DNA from 2 places in the Microbacterium shimangi genome. Region 1 is predicted to be linked to the other one. Evidence: predicted binding sites of a transcription regulator. Region 1 holds the regulator's gene; the other holds the start of a gene.

Region 1 (4,188 bases):
CATCGCGGCCCTCTCGGGCGACGTCGAAGAGAAGAAGTAGGACCGACTCCCGTGCGTCGCGGCACCTTCAAGGACGAGACGGTGGATTACGCCGCGGTCGGCGCCACCCAGGCCCCCGATCTTCTGCAGTATCCGCCCGAGCGGTCGATCCCCGCCGAAGAGACGTGGCGCATCGGCAGCGGTGAGGAGCGCTTCACCACGGCGGGCGAGGCTCTTCTGGCGTGGGCGGCGCAGCGCGAGGGCGGTCTCACGATCGCTGACGTGCGTCCCGCCGCAGGGCCGTCGTACACCGGCGTCGGTTACGACGGGGAGGGTCGCCCGGTCGCACCCAGCAGGCTCGACTCCGATCAGCGCTTCGACGTCGACGGAACCCCCTTCGTCGGCCCGGGGACGACCGTGCACCTGCGCGGCCACGCGGGCCGCTATCGCGCCGATGCCGAGGCTCGCGTGATCTCGGTGATCGAAGATCCTCGGCGCGTGGGTTTCGCTCTCGGTACCGTGGGCGATTCGGTCGTCAGCGGCGAGGAGCTGTTCCTCCTCGAATGGCGCGAGAACGACGAGGTCTGGTTCACCGTGCGGGCGTTCGACCGCCCGGTGGCTCTGCTCTACCGGCTTTTCCCCGCGATGGTCCGCCAGCGTCGGCGCGAGCTGTTCTCCCGGTACTTCCGGGCGATCTCGCCGATGTACACGACACCCGCCTGATGGGGTCGGCCCTTCCTCTCGGCGACCCCGCGCCCCCCGACGGTGCGCTGCCCGACGATCTCGCGCACGACCCGTCGACCCCCTTCAGCGTCTATCTGCATGTTCCGTTTTGCCGGGTGCGGTGCGGCTATTGCGACTTCAACACCTATACCGCCACCGAACTGCGCGGGGCGCGGCAAGACCAGTACGCCGACACCGTGCGCAACGAGATCACACTGGCTCGGCGGGTGCTCGAACGGTCGGATGCCGTGCGTCCCGCACAGACGGTCTTCTTCGGGGGCGGCACGCCGACGCTCCTCCCCGCCGGCGACCTCGCGCGCATGCTCGACGGGGTGGCGGCAGCCTTCGGCCTGGCAGACGACGCCGAGATCACCGTCGAGGCGAATCCCGACACCGTGACACCCGCCGTCGTGCGCGAGCTCGCAGCATCCGGTGTCACCCGCCTCTCTATCGGCATGCAGTCGGCGATGCCCCACGTACTCGCGGCGCTCGATCGGACGCATGATCCCGAGAACGTGGCGACCGCCGTCTCTGCCGCTCGCGACGCCGGTCTCGCTGTCAGCGTCGACCTCATCTACGGCGCCCCCGGAGAGTCGCTCGACGACTGGCGTGCGTCGGTCGAGACGGCCGTCGCGCTCGAGCCCGACCACCTCTCCGCCTACGCGCTGATCGTCGAGGACGGCACGAAGCTCGCCCGGCAGATCCGCCGCGGCGAGGTCGTCGCCCCCGACGACGACACGCAGGCCGACATGTACGAGCTCGCCGACGACCTTCTCGCCGCCGCCGGGTTCGACTGGTACGAGGTGTCGAACTGGGCGCGCAACGACGCCCAGCGCTCACAGCACAATCTCGCGTACTGGCGAGGCTCCGACTGGTGGGGATTCGGGCCGGGCGCCCACAGCCATGTCGCGGGCCTGCGCTGGTGGAACGTGAAGCATCCGGCGGCTTACGCGCAACGGCTCGCCGCGGGGGAGTCGCCGGCCGCCGCGCGCGAGCGTCCCGACCCCGGGGCGCGGCACCTGGAGTCGGTCCTGCTGCGCTCGCGCATCCGCGAGGGCCTCCCCGTCGCCGAGCTCACCGCCGGGGGCCGACGCGCGGTGGCGTCGCTGGTCGACGGCGGACTCATCGATGGCGGACCGGTCACCTCGGGGCGCATCGTCCTCACCCGGCGGGGGCGCCTTCTCGCCGACACCGTGGTGCGCGCATTGACGGCGTGATGGCCACGGCCACGGCCCGCACGATCCGCTAGAATTGGCACTCACGCCAGACGAGTGCCAGAGACGCGAGAGGAGAGCCATGGTCAGCGAACGCGGACTCCAGGTTCTCCGTGCGATCGTGCAGGACTACGTCGACACACGCGAGCCGGTGGGTAGCAAGGCGATCGTCGAGCGCCACGCCTTCGGGGTGTCGGCGGCCACGATCCGAAACGACATGGCGCTGCTCGAAGACGAAGAGTTGATCGCCGCGCCCCACACCTCATCGGGTCGCATTCCCACAGACAAGGGTTACCGCGTCTTCGTCGACCATCTCGCAGACCTCCGGCCTCTGAATCCCGCTCAGCGCAATGCGATCGCGTCTTTCCTCGACGGCTCCGGCGACCTCGACGACCTGCTGGCCCGCACGGTGCGCGCCCTCACCCAGCTCACCGGCCAGGTCGCGATCGTGCAGTACCCCTCGTTCGCCCGCGCCAACGTCACGCACGTCGAGCTGGTCGATCTGGGCTCGGGCCGCCTGCTCGTGATCGTCGTCACCGACACCGGGCGGGTCTCCCAGCGCATCGCTTTCGTCCGTGACGAGCCGACCGAGGCCGAGCTCATCCAACTGCGGGCCCGCATCTCTGCCGTGGTCGTCGGTCACCTCGTGGGCGACGCCACGCAGCGGATCACCGAAGCCCTCGCAGCCGCGACCCTGCCGGCGGTGGGGGTGGATGCTGCCGCGCACGCGATTCTGCGCGTGCTCGTCGAAGAGCTCGAGGAGTTCCGCCAGGATCGTCTCGTCATGGCCGGGGCCGCCACCCTCGCTCGACGTGAGTCCGATTTCCGGGGCAGCATCTACCCGCTGCTGGAGGCGATCGAGGAGCAGGTCACGCTCCTGAAGCTCATGACCGAGATGGTCGTCGACGCGAAAGGGCTGGCGGCCAGCATCGGACGCGAGAACGAACCGTTCGGCCTGATCGAGGCGTCCGTTCTCGCGAGCGACTACGACGCATCCGGCACCGGAGCCCGCGTGGGGCTTCTGGGGCCGACGCGAATGGACTACCCCTCGCACCTGGCGGCGGTTCGCGCCGTCGCCCACCATTTGACCAGGATGCTCGAAGACGACGAGAACGCCCGCTGACGCGGCATCCGTCCATGACGATCCCCGCCACGAGCGGGCAGGAAGGCGACTGTGGCTGACCACTACGAGGTCCTCGGTGTCGCGCGCGACGCGAGCACCGACGATATCAAGAAGGCGTACCGACGTCTCGCCCGCCAGCTTCACCCCGACGTGAACCCGGGCGATGACGCATCCGAGAAGTTCAAGCTCGTCACGCACGCCTACGACGTCCTGAGCGACGCCGAACAGCGCCGTCGCTACGACATGGGCGGTGACACCGGTGCCTTCGGCGGTGGCGGGGGAGCAGCCGGGTTCGGCGGCTTCAGCGACATCTTCGAGACGTTCTTCGGCGGAGCGGGCGGCGGGGGCGGCGGCAGCCGCGGGCCGAGGCCGCGATCGCGGCGCGAACGCGGACAGGACGCCCTCGTGCGAGTCACCCTCGAGCTCGACGACGTCGTCTTCGGTGTGCACCGCGACCTCGAGGTCGACACCGCCGTGCTCTGCGAGACCTGCAACGGCGCGTGCACCCAGCCCGGTACTTCCGAAGTGACCTGCGACATCTGCCACGGCAGCGGTCACATCCAGCGCACCGTCCGAAGCCTCCTCGGAAACGTCGTCACGAACCAGCCCTGCGGCACGTGCCAGGGGCACGGCACGACCATCCCCTACCCCTGCGCCACCTGCCAGGGCCAGGGACGCGTCCGCGCCCGCCGCACCGTGTCGGTCGACATCCCCGCGGGAGTCGAGACGGGCCTGCGGTTGCAGCTTCCGGGTTCGGGTGAAGTCGGGCCCGCCGGTGGTCCGAACGGCGATCTCTACCTCGAGGTGACCGTCGCCCCGCACGAGACCTTCAGCCGGGACGGCGACGACCTGCTGGCCACCCTCGAGGTTTCGATGCCCGACGCGATCCTCGGCACCGAGACCGCGATCACCGCGCTCGACGGCTCGGTCGACCTCGAGATCCGCGCCGGTGTGCAGTCGGGTGACGTGCTCACGATCAAGGGCCGCGGTGTCACGCCCCTGCGAGGCACCCAGCGCGGAGACCTGCGCATCGGCGTGCACGTGGTCACCCCGACGCGCCTCGACGCGAAGGAGCGGTCGCTGATCGAAGACTTCGCGAAACGCACCAAGGCGCCCGCACCGCACCTGGCCGAGTTCCACCAGGGCCTC
Region 2 (4,188 bases), on a different contig from region 1:
CGTCGTGGCGGTTCTCCTCGGGGTGGCTATCGGACGCAGTCGCGTTCTCGGAGATTTCGTCGAGCCCGTTGTGCACTTCGCCCGGGCCATTCCACCGCCGGCGTTGCTGCCGATCTTCTTCATCCTGCTCGGATTCGGCAACGAGATGCGCGTTTCGCTGATCGCCTTCGCGGTGGTGTGGCCGGTGCTGCTGAACACCATCGACGGTGTGCGCTCGGTCGAGCCGCTGCACCTCGACACGGCGCGGGTGTTCGAGATGGACCGCCGCAAGGTCTTCTTCGGGATCGTGCTGCCGAGTGCTGCCCCGAAGATCTTCGCCGGTATGCGGGTGGCCCTGTCGGTCGCCCTCATCGTCATGGTGATCTCCGAGATGGTCGGTTCGCAGGAGGGTATCGGCTCGATCATCCTGGGCGCCCAGCGCACCTACCGGATGCTCGACATGTGGTCGGGCATCCTCCTGCTCGGAATCCTCGGCTACGTCCTCAACGCGATCCTCGCCCTGGTGGAATCGCGCGTCACGAGATGGCACCGGGGCGCACGAGAAGGAGTGTCATGAGCATCGCGACCACCGCCACCGACCTGCTCACCATCGAGGGCCTCGGCCACGTCTACGAGGGCAAGCAGCGACACGAAGCCATCGGGCGACTCGATTTCACGGTTCCGCAGGGTGCGTTCGTGTCGATCGTCGGACCCTCGGGATGCGGCAAGACCACCATGCTGCGGTGCCTGTCGGGTCTCATGCGGCCGACCCGCGGCACGGTCCTTCTGGGCGGCGAACCGGTGATCGGGGTGCCGCGCGACCTCGCGCTCGTCTTCCAGGACTACAGCCGCTCGCTCTTCCCCTGGCGGACGGTGGCCGGCAACATCGCCTTCGTGCTGCCGCGCGGCGGGATGTCGAAAGAGGAGCGCCAGTCGCGCATCGATGAGAGCCTCGACGCGGTCGGGCTGACGGGCGCGGCCGAGAAGTACCCGTGGCAATTGTCGGGGGGGATGCAGCAGCGCGTCGCGATCGCGCGGGCGCTCGCCTATCGCCCGAAGATCCTGCTGATGGATGAACCGTTCGCCTCGGTGGATGCGCAGACGCGTGCCGAGCTCGAAGATCTCATGCTGGCGGTGCGGGAGAAATTCGACATGACGATCCTCTTCGTCACCCACGACATCGACGAGAGCGTCTACCTCGCCGACCGGGTGCTGGTGCTATCGAAGTCGCCGTCGACGATCGTCGCCACGATCGACGTCGATCTGCCGCGGCCGCGCGACCAGGTCGCCACCCGCGAACTCGACGCGTTCGTCCACCTCCGGGGGAGCATCGCCCGCATGATCCGCGACCAGTCGACGCGCCGTGCTGCGCCCGACGCCGAGGCCTAGACCAAGACGGCGGCGAGGTTCTCCAACCCGGCGGAGCGGTCCTCTTCCACCGGGATGAGGATCACACTGGTCGCCCCGGCACGATGCCGGGCGGTGATTCCTTCGTGCACGCGCGCGGGTGTACCGACGAGCGCAAGGGCATCGACCCACTCGTCGGGCAGGGCGGCGGCGAACGCCTCGGGCGTGCCCGCGCGCTCGCGGAGTGCGATCAGCTCGTCCGCGAACGCGAGGGGTGCGATATGCGGGTGCCAGTCGGGTTCGCCCACGACGGCGAGAGCCGGACGCACCAGCTCGCGGGCAGCAGCATCCGACGCGGCGACCGCTGCGACGTCGTAGGTCACGACCCGTAGCGACGCCGTAGGAGACCCCGCACCCCCGCCGGACACCGTGGCGATGGATGCGCGGATGTACTCCGGGGTCGCGGGCTCCGCGAGCACGACGCCGTCGGCGATCGCTCCGGCCGCTGCGAGCGAACGAGGGCCGCGCACGCCCCAGACCAGGGGCGGCGGCGTCGCGGGCGCCGACTCGAGGCGCACGTCCGCCACGTTGACGTACCTCCCGGCCGGAGGGCCCGGCTCGCCCCGCAGAAGCGTCGTCAGGGCGGAGGTGTATTCGCGCAGGAGAGTGAGCGGGCTCCCGGGCCATGCCCCGACCGAGCGCATCCACTGCGGCATGCCGTGCCCGATGCCCACGACCACCCGGCCGGGGAACAGCTGGGCGAGGGTGGCGATCTCCATCGCGGCGAAGGCGACGTTCCGCGCGCCGGCGGGCAGGATGCCGACGCCCACCGTCACGCGGGTCGTCGAGGCCAGCACCGCCGCAGCCTGGGCGACGCCGCCCCGGAATCCCAGATCTTCGACGACCCACAGTTCGTCGAAACCGAGCCTCTCGGCCCGCTGAGCGAACGGGATGACCTCCGTGGGCGGAAGGTCGCGAGGAAGCACGACGCCGACAGAGCGCGCAGGACGAGCGGGGGCGGTCATAGTGCTTTCATTCTCGGCGATTTTTCAGCGATCGGAATGCGCACTCGCGCGTCGGGAGTGCTAATTTATCCGTAGTTGAGCCGAGGGGGCTCAACCTCAAACGGAAGGAGATGGATTCATCATGGCAATGACTTTCGACCCTTTCGCGGAGCTCGATCGCCTCGCCGGGAGCGTGCTGTCGTCGCGCTCCAACCTGCGGGTGATGCCGGTCGACCTCTACCGCGACGCTGACCGGTACGTGCTCAACGCCGACCTGCCGGGTATCGATCCCGGATCGGTCGACATCGACGTCGACGGCCAGCTGCTCACCATCCGCGCGCAGCGCACCGCTGGCGGTATCGAGGGTGCGAAGTGGCTGACCCAGGAGCGCCCTGCGGGGAGCTTCCTCCGCCAGTTCAGCATCGGCGAGGGTGTCGACACCTCCGGCATCTCTGCCAGCTACGACAACGGCGTGCTGAGCGTCGTCCTCCCCGTGAGCGAGCGCGCGAAGCCGCGCAAGGTCGAGGTGCAGAGTGTCCGCCACGACTCCGACGTGCAGCCGGCGATCCGGAGCTGAGCCGAGCCCTCACGCGCAGACGCCCCGCGGGACGCTCCGCGGGGCGTCTGCGTCGGTAGCCTTGTCTGGTGGATACCCAGATCGTCGAGCACCTGTCCGCTGCCCGCGTGCGTCGCGACGTGCAGAACATCCGGGATGCGCTCTCGGAGCTCTCCGCCGGTGACGTCGCTCGCGCGGTGATCCGGTCACCGCGCTACGGCCTGTATGTCGTCGACGGCACCGTGCGCACCGGCGTGGGCAACCAGCTCATGCTCGCCGACGTGATCCTCGGCACGGGCAGCGAGATCCAGCGCATCTATCCGTCGATCCCCGAGGTCGTCCCCACTTTCGACCCCGAGGTCGGTGGCGCGCTCGACGGGCTCGGCCACGGCGACCTCGTGCGGGTGACCTTCGCCACCCCCGCGCACGGCGCGTTCGCGATCACCGGCCCGCTCACCGCCGGCAACGACGACTTCCTCCTCGTGGGCAGCTGGATCGTCTCCGCGGCCGGCAGTGTCGTGCCCCGCGTCGCCGCCGTCGAACGGTTCCCCGAGGTCGAGACGCACGCCGCCAACGTGCCGCCCCTCCGCTCGGCGATCGTCGAGGCAGCATCCGCCCCGGTCGTCGAGGCGGGCTGATGACCGGCACGCCCGCCTACGACGTCGTCGTCATCGGTGAGGCGCTCGTCGACATCGTCGAGACGTCGGCGGAAACCTCCGAGCACGTCGGCGGCAGCCCCGCGAACGTCGCCCTGGGGCTCGGGCGCCGGGGTCTGTCGGTCTTGCTCGTCACCCAGCTGGGCTCCGACGAACGCGGCGAACGGATTCTCGCGCACCTCGAGGATTCGGGGGTGACCCTGGCGCCCGAGTCGTTCACGCCGCGGCCGACGTCGACCGCCCTCGCCCGCATCGGCCCCGACGGTCAGGCGTCGTACGTGTTCGATCTCGCGTGGAACGCCTTTGCCCTGCCCGGCACGCCGACGCGGGTGCTGCACACGGGATCGGTGGCCGCCTTCCTCGAGCCGGGCGCCGAGTCGGTGCGCGAGGCCCTTCGCGCGTCGCGCGCCGCAGAGGTCACGTTCGACCCGAACATCCGCCCGGCGCTCGTCGGCGCGCACGCTCCCGCCTTCCGGGCGTTCGAGCACACGGCCCGGCTCGCGACGGTGGTGAAGCTCAGCGACGAAGACGCGGCGTGGCTCTACCCGGGGGCCTCGCTCGACGCGGTCGTCGATGCCATCCTCGCCCTCGGGCCTCGCCTGGTGGCGGTCACCCTCGGCAGTGCCGGAGCCATCGTGGCGACGGC

What was found. Region 1 encodes HrcA, which represses chaperone genes, less so after heat shock. Its sites were predicted from a motif close to TTNGCACTCGNNNNNNNCGAGTGCNAA; they were not measured.
Region 2: the regulator HrcA is predicted to act here: its motif matches at 2,389-2,415, upstream of ACFXQA_RS13330 (Hsp20/alpha crystallin family protein).

What each region holds. Positions count from the first base shown of each region.
Region 1 covers NZ_JBIGII010000004.1:593,869-598,056, forward strand. The annotation lists gene lepA (translation elongation factor 4) at 1-40, shown strand, start outside; gene ACFXQA_RS09730 (DUF1990 family protein) at 52-702, shown strand; gene hemW (radical SAM family heme chaperone HemW) at 702-1,919, shown strand; gene hrcA (heat-inducible transcriptional repressor HrcA) at 1,999-3,039, shown strand; gene dnaJ (molecular chaperone DnaJ) at 3,091-4,188, shown strand, end outside.
Region 2 covers NZ_JBIGII010000006.1:87,138-91,325, forward strand. The annotation lists gene ACFXQA_RS13315 (ABC transporter permease) at 1-556, shown strand, start outside; gene ACFXQA_RS13320 (ABC transporter ATP-binding protein) at 553-1,368, shown strand; gene ACFXQA_RS13325 (LLM class flavin-dependent oxidoreductase) at 1,365-2,351, opposite strand; gene ACFXQA_RS13330 (Hsp20/alpha crystallin family protein) at 2,473-2,907, shown strand; gene ACFXQA_RS13335 (hypothetical protein) at 2,976-3,524, shown strand; gene ACFXQA_RS13340 (carbohydrate kinase family protein) at 3,524-4,188, shown strand, end outside.